Regions from separate parts of the Streptomyces odontotermitis genome, predicted to be linked through region 1. Evidence: predicted binding sites of a transcription regulator. Region 1 holds the regulator's gene; each other region holds the start of a gene.
The links. The regulator HrcA, encoded in region 1, represses chaperone genes, less so after heat shock. The targets are predictions, from matches to a motif close to TTNGCACTCNGNNNNNCNGAGTGCNAA.

Region 1 (5,405 bases):
CCCGTGCGCGAGGACCGCGCCGCGCGCGACGATCTGCGCGCAGTACGCGTCCAGGTCGTCCACCCGCAGCACCACGAGCGAGCGGTGCCCCGTCGCCGACTCGCCCAGCTCGCCCAGGAGCTGGGCCATCATCGACCGGTCCTGGAGCGCGATGCCGGCGGAGCCGACGGCCGGGCTGAACTTCTCGTACGGTCCGTCGGCCGCCCCCGACTGCGGCTTCAGGCCGAGCACCTCACCGTAGAAGCGGTAGCAGGCGCGGAAGTCGGACACCAGCAGCCGTACCTGAGCGAGTTCCACGAAATCCCCCTGTTGCGCGCCGAGTCGGCGCGGGTGGGGCGGGTCAGGACCAGCGGCCGGTGCGCCCCAGGAGCAGCGCGGCCGCGGCCGTCCCCGCCGTCGACGTACGCAACACGCTAGGCCCGAGCCGGAAGGGACCCGCACCCGCGTCGGCGAAGAGCGCCAACTCCTCAGGGGATACGCCCCCTTCGGGCCCGACCACGAGGACGATGCGGCCCGCGTCCGGCAGCGGCGCCGTGGCGAGCGGCTCGCTGCCCTCCTCGTGCAGGACGGCCGCGAAGTCGGCGCCGTCGAGCAGCGCCGCGACCTGCTTGGTGGTGGCGAGCTCCGCCACCTCGGGGAAGCGCACCCGGCGCGACTGCTTGCCCGCCTCGCGCGCCGTCGCCCGCCACTTGGTGAGCGCCTTGACGCCCCGCTCGCCCTTCCACTGCGTGATGCAGCGCGCGGCGGCCCACGGCACGACCGCGTCGACGCCGGTCTCCGTCATGGTCTCGACGGCCAGTTCGCCCCGGTCGCCCTTGGGCAGAGCCTGGACGACGGTGATGTGCGGCGCCTCCTCGGGCTCCTCGCGCACCGCCTCCAGGCGCACCGTGAGCCGGTCCTTGCCCTCGGCTGCCACGACCACGCCGGGCGCCCAGCGGCCCGCCCCGTCGGTCAGGACCACGTCCTCACCGGCGCGCAGCCGCTTCACGGAGACGGCGTGCCGCCCCTCGGCCCCGTCGAGCACGAACTCCCGGCCGCCGTCCCCGGAAAGTCCCCCGGCGACGAACACCGGCGCCGTCATGCCGCGCCCCCGGCGCCCTGCGCGCTCTGCTCGCCCTTGGGCTCCTCGCACAACGCGGCCGTCGCCGCGTCGAGTTCGGCCTTCAGGACCTCGACCAGCTGTCCGGCGGGCAGCTCCCGCGCCATCCGGTGGCCCTGCCCGGCCCACAGCGCCATGCCCTGTGCGTCCCCGGCCTTCGCGGCGGCCTTGCGCAGCGGGCTGGTGAGGTGGTGGATCTGCGGGTAGGCGGCGGGGGCGTACGGGCCGTGCTCGCGCATGAAGCGGTTGACGAGGCCGCGCGCGGGCCGCCCGGAGAAGGCCCGCGTCAACTCCGTCCGTACGAAGAGGGGGTTGGTCATGGCCTGCTTGTGCAGCGCGTTGGCGCCCGACTCGGGGCAGACCAGGAACGCCGTGCCGAGCTGGGCCGCGTCGGCTCCGGCGGCGAGCACGGCGGCGATCTGCGCGCCCCGCATCAGGCCGCCGGCCGCGATCACCGGCAGCTGAACCGTTTCGCGCACCTGGGTGAGCAGCGAGAGCAGCCCGAGCCCCGCCCCGTCGGTCTCCGGGTTGTCCCGGTGGGTGCCCTGGTGGCCGCCCGCCTCGACGCCCTGCACGCACACCGCGTCGGCGCCCGCCCACTGCGCGGTCTGCGCCTCCTCGGGCGTGGTGACCGTGACGACGGTGAGGGTGCCCACGCGCGCGAAGGCGTCGAAGACGTCCCGGGTGGGGCAGCCGAAGGTGAAGGAGACGACCGGCACGGGGTCGTCGAGCAGAGTCGCCAGCTTGGCGTCGTACCCGTCGTCCCGCCCGCTGTCGGGGTCGCCGAGCTCGCTCTCGTACCAGGTGGCCTCACCGGCGAGCTGATTGCGGTAGACCTCGACGGCTGCCTGGTCGGCACAGTCGGGCTGCGGCATGAACAGGTTGACGCCGAAGGGCCGCGACGTGAGCCCCCGCACCTGCTTGACCTCTTGGTACATCCCGTCGGCCGTCTTGTACCCGGCGGCCAGGAAGCCCAGGCCCCCGGCCTCGGAAACGGCGGCCGCGAGCTGCGGCCCGGAGGCACCGCCCGCCATGGGGGCCTGCACGATCGGACAGGGGCAGAGATCGGTCAATGGGGAGGCCATGACGGCATCGTGCCACGTTCATCTCGGGGCACCGAATCGCCCCTTCCGGTACGCCCGCACGAAGCGGCGCCCCTCCCCCGAAGGGAGGGGCGCCGCCTGGAACACCGACCGGAGTACGAGCCGGACTACCGCCCGTTGAACGCATCCTTCAACCGCGAGAACAGGCCCTGCTGCCCCGGCTGGAACTGCCCCGTGGGCCGCTCCTCGCCGCGCGCCTTCGCCAGCTCCCGCAGCAGCCGCTCCTGCTCGGGGTCGAGCTTCGTCGGCGTGAGCACCTCGACGTGCACGATGAGGTCGCCGCGCCCGCCGCCGCGCAGATGCGTGACACCGCGCCCGTGCAGCGGGATCGACTGGCCGGACTGGGTGCCGGGCCGGATGTCGACCTCCTCCATCCCGTCCAGCGTCTCCAGCGGCACCTTCGTGCCGAGGGCTGCGGCCGTCATGGGGATGGTCACCGTGCAGTGCAGATCGTCGCCGCGCCGCTGGAAGACCGGGTGCGGCAGCTCGTGGATCTCGACGTAGAGGTCACCGGCGGGACCGCCTCCCGGCCCCACCTCGCCCTCACCGGCGAGCTGGATCCGCGTGCCGTTGTCCACACCGGCCGGGATCTTCACGGTCAGCGTGCGCCGCGAGCGGATACGGCCGTCACCGGCGCACTCGGGGCACGGCGTAGGAACAACCGTCCCGAAGCCCTGGCACTGCGGGCACGGCCGCGAGGTCATGACCTGGCCGAGGAAGGACCGCGTGACCTGCGAGACCTCACCGCGACCGCGGCACATGTCACAGGTCTGCGCGGACGTACCCGGAGCGGCACCCTCACCGCTGCAGGTCGTACAGACCACGGCCGTGTCGACCTGGATGTCCTTGGTGGTCCCGAAGGCGGCCTCGTCCAGCTCGACCTCGAGCCGGATCATGGCGTCCTGGCCGCGACGGGTCCGCGACCGCGGCCCGCGCTGGGACGCCGTACCGAAGAACGCGTCCATGATGTCCGAGAAGTTCCCGAACCCGCCCTGACCGAAGCCGCCCGCGCCCCCGCCGCCCGCCTGGGACAGGGGGTCGCCGCCGAGGTCGTAGACCTGCTTCTTCTGCGGGTCGGAAAGAACCTCGTAGGCGGCGTTGATCTCCTTGAAGCGCTCCTGCGTCTTCGGATCCGGGTTCACGTCCGGATGGAGCTCGCGCGCCAGCCTTCGGAAAGCCTTCTTGATCTCGTCCTGGGAAGCGTCGCGGCGCACGCCGAGTACGGCGTAATAGTCCGTGGCCACTTACGACTCCGCCAGGATCTGTCCGACGTAACGTGCCACTGCGCGTACTGCTCCCATCGTTCCCGGATAGTCCATGCGGGTCGGGCCGACCACGCCTAGTTTCGCTACTGCCTCACTGCCCGAACCGTAGCCGACCGAGACCACGGAAGTGGAGCTGAGCCCCTCGTGGGCGTTCTCATGACCGATCCGTACGGTCATGCCCGAATCCGTAGCCTCACCAAGCAACTTGAGGAGCACGACCTGCTCCTCCAGCGCTTCGAGGACCGGCCGGATGGTGAGGGGAAAGTCATGTCCGAAGCGGGTGAGATTGGCGGTGCCGCCGATCATCAGCCGCTCCTCGGTCTCCTCGACGAGCGTCTCCAGGAGGGTGGAGAGCACCGTGGCCACCGTGGCCCGGTCCTCCGCCTCGAAGGACTCCCCGAGGTCCTGCACCAGCTGCGGCACGTCCGCGAACCGGCGCCCGGCGACCCGGCTGTTGAGCCGCGCCCGCAGATCCGCGAGCGAGGTCTCCCCGAACGGGGCCGGGCAGTCGATCATGCGCTGCTCGACCCGGCCCGTGTCCGTGATCAGGACGAGCATGAGCCGCGCGGGAGCCAGCGAGAGCAGCTCCACGTGCCGCACGGTCGAGCGCGTGAGCGACGGGTACTGCACCACCGCGACCTGCCGTGTCAGCTGCGCGAGCAGCCGCACGGTGCGCCCGACGACGTCATCGAGGTCGACGGCGCCGTCAAGGAAGTGATGGATGGCCCGCCGCTCGGGGGCGGTCATCGGCTTGACGCCCGCGAGCTTGTCGACGAAGAGACGGTAGCCCTTGTCGGTCGGGATCCGCCCCGCGCTGGTGTGCGGCTGGGCGATGAACCCTTCCTCCTCGAGCGCGGCCATGTCATTGCGCACGGTGGCCGGCGAGACCCCGAGGCGATGCCGCTCGGTCAGCGCCTTGGACCCGACCGGCTCCTCGGTCCCCACGTAGTCATGGACGATGGCGCGCAGCACCTCAAGCCTGCGTTCACTGAGCATCCGTGCTCACCTCCGCCTGTCCGTCCACTGGAGCCCCGCTTCCCCGCCCTGGCACTCACCGTTGCCGAGTGCCAGCCGTCACCGGCCCAGTGTACGGCCGTGAGGTACGGGCCCGGCAAGGGCGGACCCCCCGATGTCATCCCGACGTGCAAGGCGGGCCCACGACGGCGCCGCCGCTCCGCGACCGGCTCGGACAGCCGTGCGCGCGCAGGACTGCCCGAGAGTGCGGCTGCCGCCTGGCCCCGTCGGCGCTAGCGTCACCGTTATGGACATCACGCCCGCATGGGACGAGACGGGCTGGGAGCGGCTCACGGCGCGCGTCGGCCGCCGCCGCCTCCCGGCCTGGGACTGCACCGCCGGACTCGTCGTCGGCGACGACGCCGCCCTCATGATCGAGGCGGGCGCCAGCCTGCGCGAGGGCGCCGAGCTCCGCACCCAGGCCCGTACCCTGCTCGGCCCCGGCCGCCGGGTCACCCATCTCGCGCTCACCCACCCCCACTTCGACCACGTCCTGGGCGCGGCGGCCTTCGCGGGGGTGCAGGTGTTCGGCGCGGCGGGCCTGGACACCGCACTCGCCAACGGGCGCGACGACCTGCGGGCGGACGCCGTACGCCACGGCCTCCCCCTCGACGCCGCCGCCGAGGCCACGGACCTCCTCGTCCACCCCCACCACTTGGTGTGCGGCGAATGGACCCTGGACCTGGGCGGCGGCACCCAGGTCCTGCTCGCCAACATCGGCCCGGGGCACACGGGTTACGACCTGGCGGTCCTCGTCCCCGGCGGCCCCGGCGCACCCGAGGTCGTCTTCTGCGGCGACCTGGTGGAGGAGTCCGGTCAGCCCCAGGCGGGCCCCGACGCGATGCCCTCCCACTGGCCCGCGGCCCTGGACCGCCTCCTGGACCTGGGCGGCCCGGACGCGCTGTACGTCCCCGGTCACGGCGC
Region 2 (5,405 bases), on a different contig from region 1:
CTTGAGGCCGACCTCCTCGGCGATGACGGTGCCGCCGGTGAGGGCGGCCATGTCGCCGAGCATCGCCTTGCGGCGGTCGCCGAAGCCGGGGGCCTTGACGGCCACCGCGTTGAAGGTGCCGCGGATCTTGTTGACGACGAGGGTGGAGAGCGCCTCGCCCTCGACGTCCTCGGCGATGATCAGCAGCGGCTTCGAGGAGCCGGCCTGGATGACCTTCTCGAGCAGCGGCAGCAGGTCCTGGATCGAGGAGATCTTGCCCTGGTGGATGAGGATGTACGGGTCCTCGAGGACGGCCTCCATGCGCTCCTGGTCCGTCACGAAGTACGGCGACAGGTAGCCCTTGTCGAAGGCCATGCCCTCGGTGAAGTCCAGCTCCAGACCGAAGGTGTTGGACTCCTCGACGGTGATGACACCGTCCTTGCCGACCTTGTCCATCGCCTCGGCGATGAGCTCGCCGACCTGCGTGTCCTGGGCGGAGAGACCGGCGACGGCGGCGATGTCCGACTTCTCGTCGATCGGACGGGCGGTGGCGAGGAGGTCCTCGGACACGGCCTTGACCGCGGCGTCGATGCCCTTCTTCAGGGCGGCCGGGGAGGCACCGGCGGCGACGTTGCGCAGGCCCTCCTTGACCAGGGCCTGGGCGAGCACGGTGGCGGTGGTGGTGCCGTCACCCGCGATGTCGTTGGTCTTGGTCGCCACCTCCTTCACCAGCTGGGCGCCGAGGTTCTCGTACGGGTCCTCGACCTCGACCTCGCGGGCGATGGTGACACCGTCGTTGGTGATCGTGGGGGCGCCGAACTTCTTGTCGATGACGACGTTGCGGCCGCGGGGGCCGATCGTCACCTTGACCGTGTCGGCAAGCTTGTTGACGCCGCGCTCGAGGGCGCGACGGGCGTCCTCGTCGAACTTCAGGATCTTCGCCATGGGAGCGGTTCAGCCCTCTCGGAAAACTGGGTCAAAAACGAAGCCGCGCCCCTCGCCGCCCGGCATCAGCGGGGTGGCCAGGGGCGCAGCTCTTCAAAGCATTCGCTTCGAGGTGACTACTTCTCGACGATCGCGAGCACGTCGCGGGCCGAGAGGACGAGGTACTCGTCGCCGTTGTACTTCACCTCGGTGCCGCCGTACTTGCTGTACAGCACGACATCGCCGACCTTCACGTCGAGCGGAAGGCGCTCGCCGTTCTCGAAGCGGCCCGGGCCCACGGCGAGGACGGCGCCCTCCTGGGGCTTCTCCTTCGCGGTGTCCGGGATGACCAGGCCAGAGGCCGTGGTCTGCTCGGCGTCGAGCGGCTGGACCACAATGCGGTCCTCGAGCGGCTTGATGGCAACCTTGGAGCTGGTGGTCGTCACGATCCGACCTCCCCCTTCGGAGATCTCACGGGGTTAACTGTCTGAGGTGGCGACCAGGTGGATCCGTCGTCGCGGGTGCCGGACCTGCCCGTCGCTATTGGCACTCTCCAGTGGGGAGTGCCAGGCCCGAGACTAGGACGACGATTAGCACTCGGTCAAGCGGAGTGCCAATTGGCTAACGCCGTGTTTATCGGTGAGCGGGGCGACCCTCCGGGGCGGGGGTCCCCTCGGGGGCCGGCTCGCCCCTTGCGGGACAACGGTCACGCTCCCGCGATGGTGCCTTCGAAGCTTCCGGAGCTTTCGAGGCTTCCGGAGCCTTCGGAGCCTTCACAGGGGTGGGATCCGCCGTGCGGAGCGGCTGCCCGCAGCGAGACGGCTCGCTCCCCGGTCTGCCCTTCCGCGGCACCTTCTGGGCCGCCTTCCTGCCCAGCCTCTCGATCGGGTCCACCGAGTCGGCGCACGCGGTGAGTGCGGGCGCGAGCACCGCGGTCGCCAGCAAGCCCGCCAGCAGTCTGTGCGCCCGCGCCCGCCGCGTCACAGGTAGTCCTCCAGCCTGGCCACCGCGTACCCCTTGTCCGTCACCGTCTTCATGACCCGGCGGATCATGTCGGGCATCGTGCCCTTCCAGTCCTCACGCCCCCGGAAGTGCGTGAGGATGATGTCGCCGGGGTGCAGGTCCCGGTCCCACTCGCGCCACTCCATGTGGTCGACGAATGCTTCGGACGCCCACAGTGGCACCGCTTTGACGCCGCAGGACTTCGCGGCGCGCAGCGTGTCCTGGTTGTAGTTGCCGTACGGCGGGCGGAAGAGCTGGGGGCGCTTGCCGTAGTGCTTGCGGATCACGTCCTGCATGCCGCAGATCTCGCGCCGCTGCCCCTCGTACGAAAGCCCGGGCAGATAGCGGTGGTTGAGGGTGTGGTTGTTGAGGGTGACCCCCCTGTCCTGCATCTTCTTGAAGTAGCCGTAGTCCTCCTTGACCAGGTAGTCGCTGAGGAACGCGGTGTAGGGGATCTTCAGTTCGCTCATCATCCGCAGCAGCGCCGGGTCCTTCTCGGCGCCGTCGTCCATGGTGAGGAAGACGACCTTCTCCTTGGTGGGGACGGTCGTGAAGACGGGCGGCAGGTGCGCCTGGTCGCGGACCTCGAAGCCCTTGCGGGTGGCGATGTGCGGCTTCTTGGCGGGCGGGCGGGGTGCGGCGAGGGGGGTCCTGGCCAGGCCCCAGCGCTTCGCGGCGGCGGCCCGCTGGGCCTGGGCGACGCGCAGCTTGTGGGCGTAGCTGTCGAGGGCGCGGGCCGGCGGGGCCTTGAGGGGCTGCTGGCCGGGGGCGGGGCGGACGGTGTCGCCGTCGCCGGACGCGCAGCCCGAGACGATCGCGGTGAGGGCGAGAGCGGCCACGGTGGCGTACGCCGGGAGCTTCCGCTTTCTGGCTCTTTTGTCGTTTTGTCGTACTAGTTGCATGGCGCCGGATCCTCGCAGCTCACAGCCCTGCAGCCAGGCCGACACCGCCACCGGACGCGCACCATCCACCGACTGGCCCACAATGGGCCGGGTGAACGACCAGCTCTCCCCCGCATCGGAATTCGCCGCGCTGCTCGCCCCCGAGGGCCGCGCCCTCCTCGACGAGGTACGGGACGTCGCACCGGCCGGGGAGCTGGCCGCGGCCACCCGCCTGCGCCGCACGCACCCGGCGGCGCTGGTCTCGGCGGCGCTCGCGCAGGCGCGGCTGCGGCAGCGGGCGGTGGCGAAGTTCGGGGCCGAGGACGCGGCCCGGATGTTCTTCACGCCGGACGGTGTCGAGCAGGCCACCCGCACGTCCGTCGCCACCCACCGCGCCGAGTCCTTCAAGGCCCTGGGCGTACGGAGCGTGGCCGATCTGTGCTGCGGGATCGGCGGGGACGCGATCGCGCTCGCACGGGCCGGGATCTCCGTGCTCGCCGTCGACCGGTCGCCGCTGACGTGTGCGGTGGCGCGGGCGAACGCGGAGGCGCTGGGGCTCGCCGAGCTCATCGAGGTCTGTGAGGCGGATGTGACGGAGGTGGACACGGCTTCGTACGACGCCGTGTTCGTGGATCCGGCGCGGAGGGGCGGGCGAGGGAGGATTTTCGATCCGGAGGCTTACTCGCCGCCGCTGTCGTGGGCGGTCACCGCCGCGTTGAAGGCTCCGCACGCCGCGTTGAAGATCGCGCCCGGCATCCCGCACGAGGCGGTGCCCGCCGAGGCCGAGGCGGAGTGGATCTCGGACGGCGGGGACGTGAAGGAGGCCGTGCTGTGGTTCGGCACGGGCACGGCGCGCTCGCACCGGGCGACCCTGCTGCCCTCCGGCGCCTCCCTGTGGACCTCCCTCGACGCGATGCTGCCCGACCCCGAGGTGCGGCCCGTGGGGCGGTACTTGTACGAGCCGGACGGCGCCGTCATCCGGGCCCATCTGGTCGCGGAGGTGGCCCGGCAGGTGGGCGGCGGGCTCATCGACGAGACCATCGCGTACGTCACGTCCGAGGAGCGGCACAGCACCCCGTACGCCACCGCGTACGAGATCACCGATCAACTGCCCTTCAACGTGAAGAAGTTGAAGGCACTGCTGCGGGAGCGCGGGGTCGGGATCCTGACCGTCAAGAAGCGGGGGTCCGCCGTCGAGCCGGAGGAGCTGCGCAAGAAGGTGAAGCCGCAGGGGCGGCACGCGGCGACGGTGTTCCTGACGCGGGTGGCGGGGGCGCCGACGATGCTGGTCGGGCACCCCCTCCACGACTAGGACCCGAGCAGGCCCCCGACCCGAGCAGGGCCCTGGGAACGGGACTTGTGCAGCGCCGCCGTCGCCAGTGCCGCCGCCGCGAGCAGCGCCGCCGACACCGCGAACGCCGTGGCGTAGCCGTCCGCGAGCGCGGCCGGGCCCGGCCGGTCGCCCGAGGTGCCCGAGGTGCCCGAGGTGTGGGCCGCGACGGTCGCCAGGGCCGCGAGGCCGAGTGAACCGCCCAGCTGGCGGGAGCAGTTGAGCAGCCCCGCCGCCATGCCGGTCTCCTCGACGGCGACGCCCGACGTGGCCGCCGCGCCGAGCGGCACGAAGCACATGCCGGTGCCGACGCTGGCCACGAGCGAGGGGCCGAGGACCGAGCCCGCGAAGGTGCCGCCCGCCTCGGCGGTCAGTGCGAACCACAGGAACCCGGCCGCCCCCAGGAGCCCTCCGGTCACCAGCAGCGCCCGCTCCCCGAACCGGCCCACGGCGCGCGCCGCCGCGGTGGACCCGGCGACGACGCCCACGCAGAACGGCAGGAAGGCGGCTCCGGCGCGCGTGGGCCCGTACGACAGGACCTCCTGGAGGTAGAGCGAGGTGAAGTAGAACGCGGCGAACTGGCCCGCGGACATCAGGAGCGCGAAGACGTTCGCGGAGAGCACCGGGCGGCTGCGCAGCAGCCCGGGGCGGAGCAGCGGGGCGCGCTTGCGGGTCTCGACGGCGGTGAAGGCGGCGAGCAGGGCGGCGCCCGCGAGCAGTGTGATGAGGGTGGTGGCGGAGGTCCAGGCGTGGGTCTCGGTGCGCACCAGGCCGAGGACGAGCACCGACGTCCCGGCCGTGACCAGGAGTCCGCCGACGAGGTCGAGGCGGGGCGCGGGGTGGGTGCGGCGGTCGGCGGGGACGGCGCGCGGGGCGACGGCGAGGGCGGCGAGCACCACCGGGACGTTGATCAGCATGACGGAGCGCCAGCCCGCCCCGTCGGTGAGCAGCCCGCCGCCCATGACGCCGACGGCACCGCCGAGCGCGCCCACGGCGCCCCACAGGCCCATGGCCCGCGAACGGGCCGGTCCCGCCGGGTAGTTGACGGTGATGAGGGCGAGCCCGACCGGGGCGAGCGCCGCCGCACCCGCGCCCTGCACCGCCCGCGCGGCGATGAGCTGGCCCGGCGTACCGGCGAGGCCGCCGAGGAGGCTCGCGGCGCCGAAGACCGCGAAGCCCCACATCAGGGTGCGGCGCCGCCCGATGACGTCGGCGAGCCGTCCGCCGAGCATCAGCAGGCCCCCGAAGGCGAGGGCGTAGGCGTTCACGACCCAGGTCAGGGAGCCGTC
Region 3 (5,405 bases), on a different contig from region 1:
CCGACGGTCGGTGACCGGCCGCCGACCGGCCGCCGACGGTTTCCAAGGGTCTGGTGGGGCAAGGGAGTTGCGCGGCATCATTCCGCCATGACCGAGATGCGGGACGCCCTCTGGAACGAGTCCATAGGCCCGGCCGACTACCGCGAGTCCGACTCCTCCGACCGCTACCGCACCGCCGTCTTCGAGCAGTACAAGCTGTGCGTGGAGCTGGCCGACCGCTCCAGCGCGCGCCGCAGCGTCTCCAACACGTTCTTCCTCACCGCCAACAGCGTCCTCGTCACCGTGCTCGCCACGGCCGCCCCCGAGCTGCGCGACGGGATCTCGGTGTGGCTGCTGCTGCCCGGGTTCGTGATCCTGCTGACGATGTGCGTCTCGTGGTTCGTCCTCGTGCGCTCCTACCGCCAGCTCAACAAGGTCAAGTGGCAGGTCATCGGCGCCCTGGAGGAGCGGCTGCCCGCGTACGCGTACTCGCGCGCGGAGTGGGGCTTCCTCGGCGAGGGCCGGGACCCGAGGAAGTACCTCCAGATCTCGTACGTGGAGCAGTGGGTCCCGGTCGTCTTCGCCCTCGCCTACCTGCTGGGCTTCCTGGCCCTCGCCCTGTGAGCCCCGGGCTCAGGCCGCGGCCCGGTCCCCCGCCGCGCGCCGCCGCCCCGCCGTGTCGGTGAGGGCGGGCGGGGTCCAGGCGCCGTCGGCCCGGTAGAGGTCGGTGCCCGGCGGGACCAGCTCGTCGATGCGGTCGAGCGTCGCGTCGTCGAGGGTCAGCTCGGCGCCCTTCAGGAACAGGTCCAGCTGCTCCTGGGTGCGCGGGCCGAGGATCACCGAGGTGACGGCGGGGTGCGCGAGCGGGAAGGCCACCGCCAGCTCGGGCAGCGTGCAGCCCAATTCCCCGGCCAGCTGGTGCAGTTGCTCCGCGACGGCCAGCTTCTCGGTGTTGCCGGGAACGGCCGGGTCGAACCGCTGCCGGTTGAGCTTGGCGCGGTTGCCGTCGAGGTCCACGGGCAGCCCCGTGCGGTACTTGCCGGAGAGGAAGCCGGAGGCGAGCGGCCCCCAGGTCAGGACGCCCATACCGAGGCGGCGCGCGGTCGGCAGCACCGACCTCTCGATGCCGCGGGCCAGGAGCGAGTACGGCGGCTGCTCGGTGCGGAAGCGCATGAGCCCGCGCCGCTCCGCGACGTGGTGGGCCTCGACGATGTCCTCGGCGGGGAAGGTCGAGCACCCGAAGGCCCGTATCTTGCCCTCCCGCACGAGGTCGCCGAGCACCCCGAGGGTCTCCTCGATGTCCGTCGTGTGGTCGGGGCGGTGGATCTGGTAGAGGTCGATCCAGTCGGTGCCGAGGCGGCGCAGGCTGTCCTCCACGGCACGCACGATCCAACGCCGCGAGTTCCCGCCCCTGTTGGGGACCTCGCCCATCGGGAAGTGCACCTTCGTCGCGAGCACGACGTCGTCGCGGCGGCCGCGCAGCGCCTTGCCGGTGATCTCCTCGGACTCGCCGGCGGAGTACATGTCGGCGGTGTCCACGAAGTTGATGCCCGCGTCGAGCGCGGTGTGGACGGCGCGCACGCACGCGTCGTGGTCGGGATTGCCGACGGCGCCGAACATCATCGTGCCGAGGCAGTAGGTGCTGACCTCGATGCCGGTGCCGCCGAGAGCGCGGTAGCGCATGGTGAACTCCCTTGCCGAAGGCGGCCCGTCGAAGGCGACCGCGCCCTGAGAATGACCGCACTCTAGGAGTTGGAGTGCACTCCACCGCAAGCACAGCGGGCCCCGCCGCCCCAACAGGCCCCGCACCACGCGCCGAGGGCGGCACCCCCCTGGGAGAAGGGGTGCCGCCCTCGACGTGAAGCGGGTACTGCGGGTACTGCGGGTCACGCCATGAACTACTGAACCTCGGGGGCTCAGAAGTCCATGTCACCGCCCGGCATGCCACCCGGAGCGGCCGCGGCGGCCTTCTCCGGCTTGTCGGCGATGACGGCCTCGGTGGTGAGGAACAGCGCGGCGATGGAGGCGGCGTTCTGCAGGGCAGAGCGGGTCACCTTCGCCGGGTCGATGATGCCCTCGGCGATCATGTCCACGTACTCGCCGTTCGCGGCGTTCAGGCCGTGACCGGGGGTGAGGTTGCGGACCTTCTCCACGATGACGCCACCCTCGAGGCCGGCGTTCACGGAGATCTGCTTCAGCGGGGCCTCCAGGGCCAGCTTCACAGCGGCGGCACCGGTGGCCTCGTCACCCTCGAGCTCGAGCTTCTCGAAGACGGAGGAAGCCTGCAGCAGGGCCACGCCACCACCGGCGACGATGCCCTCCTCGACGGCCGCCTTCGCGTTGCGCACGGCGTCCTCGATGCGGTGCTTGCGCTCCTTGAGCTCGACCTCGGTCGCGGCACCGGCCTTGATGACGGCCACGCCGCCCGCGAGCTTCGCCAGGCGCTCCTGGAGCTTCTCGCGGTCGTAGTCCGAGTCCGAGTTCTCGATCTCGGCGCGGATCTGGTTGACCCGGCCCTGGACCTGGTCGCTGCTGCCGGCGCCGTCGACGATGGTCGTCTCGTCCTTGGTGATGACGACCTTGCGGGCGCGGCCGAGGAGCTCCAGACCGGCGTTCTCCAGCTTGAGGCCGACCTCCTCGGAGATGACCTCGCCGCCCGTGAGGATGGCGATGTCGTTCAGCATCGCCTTGCGGCGGTCGCCGAAGCCCGGGGCCTTGACGGCGACGGACTTGAAGGTGCCCTTGATCTTGTTGACGACCAGGGTGGACAGGGCCTCGCCCTCGACGTCCTCGGCGATGATCAGCAGCGGCTTGCCGGACTGCATGACCTTCTCGAGGAGCGGCAGCAGGTCCTTGACCGAGCCGATCTTCGAGTTGACGATCAGGATGTACGGGTCGTCGAGCGACGCCTCCATACGCTCCATGTCGGTGGCGAAGTACGCCGAGATGTAGCCCTTGTCGAAGCGCATGCCCTCGGTGAGCTCCAGCTCCAGACCGAAGGTCTGGGCCTCCTCGACCGTGATGACGCCTTCCTTGCCGACCTTGTCCATGGCCTCGGCGATGAGCTCGCCGATCTGGGTGTCGGCGGCGGAGATGGAGGCCGTCGAAGCGATCTGCTCCTTGGTCTCGACATCCTTCGCCTGCTCGAGCAGGGCGCCCGAGACAGCCTCGACGGCCTTCTCGATGCCGCGCTTCAGAGCCATCGGGTTGGCACCGGCGGCCACGTTGCGCAGACCCTCGCGCACCAGGGCCTGGGCCAGGACGGTCGCGGTCGTCGTGCCGTCACCGGCGACGTCGTCCGTCTTCTTCGCGACCTCCTTGACCAGCTCGGCGCCGATCTTCTCGTACGGGTCCTCGAGCTCGATCTCCTTGGCGATGGAGACACCATCGTTGGTGATCGTGGGGGCGCCCCACTTCTTCTCGAGGACGACGTTGCGACCCTTGGGGCCCAGGGTCACCTTGACGGCGTCGGCGAGCTGGTTCATGCCGCGCTCGAGGCCGCGCCGTGCCTCCTCGTCGAACGCGATGATCTTGGCCATGTGAAGTGGTCCTCCCGGACAGGGGTGGAAAGCAGGACCGCACTGGCGCCCGCGACGGACGGCCCGCAGCCCTTGTGGTTCCTTGCCCCACCCGGTCTGCCGACCTCACCGGCCCGATCCAAGTTCTGTCACTCTCACTCGTAGAGTGCTAACGCCAATGATTAGCACTCGACCCATGCGAGTGCAAGCGGCTCTCACGGATCCCGAACGGGGCGCACCGGCGCGCCCCGGCACGCACGAGGGCCCGTACCCCTCTCGGGATACGGGCCCTCGCCGTGAGTGCCTAGTTGGCCGGACGCGCCAGCTCAGCCGACGGCCAGCTTGACCATGTCCGCCTGCGGACCCTTCTGGCCCTGCGAGATCTCGAACTCGACCCGCTGACCTTCTTCAAGGGTGCGGTACCCGTCCATCTGGATCGCGCTGTAGTGGACGAATACATCCGCACCACCGTCGACCGCGATGAAGCCGTACCCCTTCTCCGCGTTGAACCACTTGACGGTGCCCTGAGCCATGCCTAACTCCCCTATTACTGGCCCTTGCGCAGGACCGCACTTCGCGGACCCGGGTCAGACCTCACGCCCCATTGGTGATGGGGGTGTGCGCCGGAACGCGTCGACCGCGGCTGAATGTATCTGCCCAACTGCCGTCTGCAACAGGTCAATCGGACGAGAATTCTGGGCACGCCCGATCGGTAATATCCGGCGATTCTGCCGGAGTTCAGGGCAAGTCGGGCCCGGCAAATGCCGCAATGAGCCCAAATGGGCAAGGTACTTTGGCTACTTCTGGCGGGCGAGCGGCCGACTTCGTATATGCGCTCGGCACTAACGGCACAGCGTGCTCCTCAACTGTACCGCGCTCAACGACACAGAATTGCCCCCTCCGCTTTCTCCCGGAGGGGGCAATCCGAATAACGCAGAGTTGTTGCGGAAGTCCGCGGACGGACCTCCTTCGCGGCTCAGCCGCCCGCGACGGCGGGAATGATCGAAACGCCCGCGCCGTCCGGCGTCGCGGTCTCCAGGCCCTGCTCGAAGCGCACGTCGTCGTCGTTCACGTACACGTTCACGAAGCGGCGCAGCTTGCCCTGGTCGTCCAGGACGCGGGCGGCGATGCCCGTGTGGTTCTTCTCCAGGTCGGCGATGACCTCACCGAGGGTGGCTCCCTCGGCGGGGACCTCGGCCCGGCCGCCGGTGTAGGTGCGGAGAATGGTGGGGATGCGGACGTTGACGCTCATGGGGTGGGTCCTTCCTGCGGACGCGGTCGTACGTGGATCAGTGGGCCAGGCCCGCGTCGCGGAACGCGTCCAGGCTGGGGCGGATGGTGGCGGTCGCCTGCGAGCTGTCGGCGACGGCGTCCAGCGTCTTGAGGCCGTCGCCCGTGTTCAGCACGACCGTGGTGAGGTTCGGGTCGATGGCGCCCGCCTCGATCAGCTTCTTGGTGACGCCCAGGGTCACGCCGCCCGCCGTCTCGGCGAAGATCCCCTCGGTCTGGGCGAGCAGCTTGATCGCGTCCACGACCTGCTCGTCGTTCACGTCCTCCACGGCACCGCCCGTGCGGCGCGCGATGTCCAGGACGTACGGGCCGTCGGCCGGGTTGCCGATCGCGAGGGACTTGGCGATCGTGTTCGGCTTCTGCGGGCGGACGACGTCGTGGCCGCCCTTGTAGGCGACGGAGACCGGCGAGCAGCCCTCGGCCTGGGCCCCGAAGAGCTTGTAGGGCTTGTCCTCGACGAGGCCGAGCTTGATCAGCTCCTGCAGCCCCTTGTCGATCTTCGTGAACTGGGAGCCGGAGGCGATCGGGATGACCAGCTGGTCGGGCAGCTGCCAGCCGAGCTGCTCGCAGATCTCGTACGCGAGGGTCTTGGAGCCCTCTCCGTAGTACGGCCGCAGG

Region 2: a site for HrcA is predicted at 1,494-1,520, ahead of groES (co-chaperone GroES). Genes of this name have one in related genera too.
Region 3: a site for HrcA is predicted at 3,644-3,670, ahead of groL (chaperonin GroEL). Genes of this name have one in related genera too.

Annotation. Positions count from the first base shown of each region.
Region 1 is NZ_JBNJLS010000001.1:1,016,229-1,021,633, forward strand. It holds gene ACQB60_RS04665 (VOC family protein) at 1-297, opposite strand, end outside; gene ACQB60_RS04670 (16S rRNA (uracil(1498)-N(3))-methyltransferase) at 341-1,081, opposite strand; gene ACQB60_RS04675 (nitronate monooxygenase) at 1,078-2,184, opposite strand; gene dnaJ (molecular chaperone DnaJ) at 2,310-3,446, opposite strand; gene hrcA (heat-inducible transcriptional repressor HrcA) at 3,447-4,463, opposite strand; gene ACQB60_RS04690 (MBL fold metallo-hydrolase) at 4,735-5,405, shown strand, end outside.
Region 2 is NZ_JBNJLS010000019.1:8,939-14,343, reverse strand. It holds gene groL (chaperonin GroEL) at 1-924, opposite strand, end outside; gene groES (co-chaperone GroES) at 1,041-1,349, opposite strand; gene ACQB60_RS35405 (polysaccharide deacetylase family protein) at 1,884-2,807, opposite strand; gene ACQB60_RS35400 (class I SAM-dependent methyltransferase) at 2,890-4,098, shown strand; gene ACQB60_RS35395 (MFS transporter) at 4,095-5,405, opposite strand, start outside.
Region 3 is NZ_JBNJLS010000003.1:165,974-171,378, reverse strand. It holds gene ACQB60_RS11560 (RipA family octameric membrane protein) at 88-603, shown strand; gene ACQB60_RS11555 (aldo/keto reductase) at 613-1,662, opposite strand; gene groL (chaperonin GroEL) at 1,896-3,518, opposite strand; gene ACQB60_RS11545 (cold-shock protein) at 3,824-4,030, opposite strand; gene ACQB60_RS11540 (MoaD/ThiS family protein) at 4,474-4,749, opposite strand; gene thrC (threonine synthase) at 4,787-5,405, opposite strand, start outside.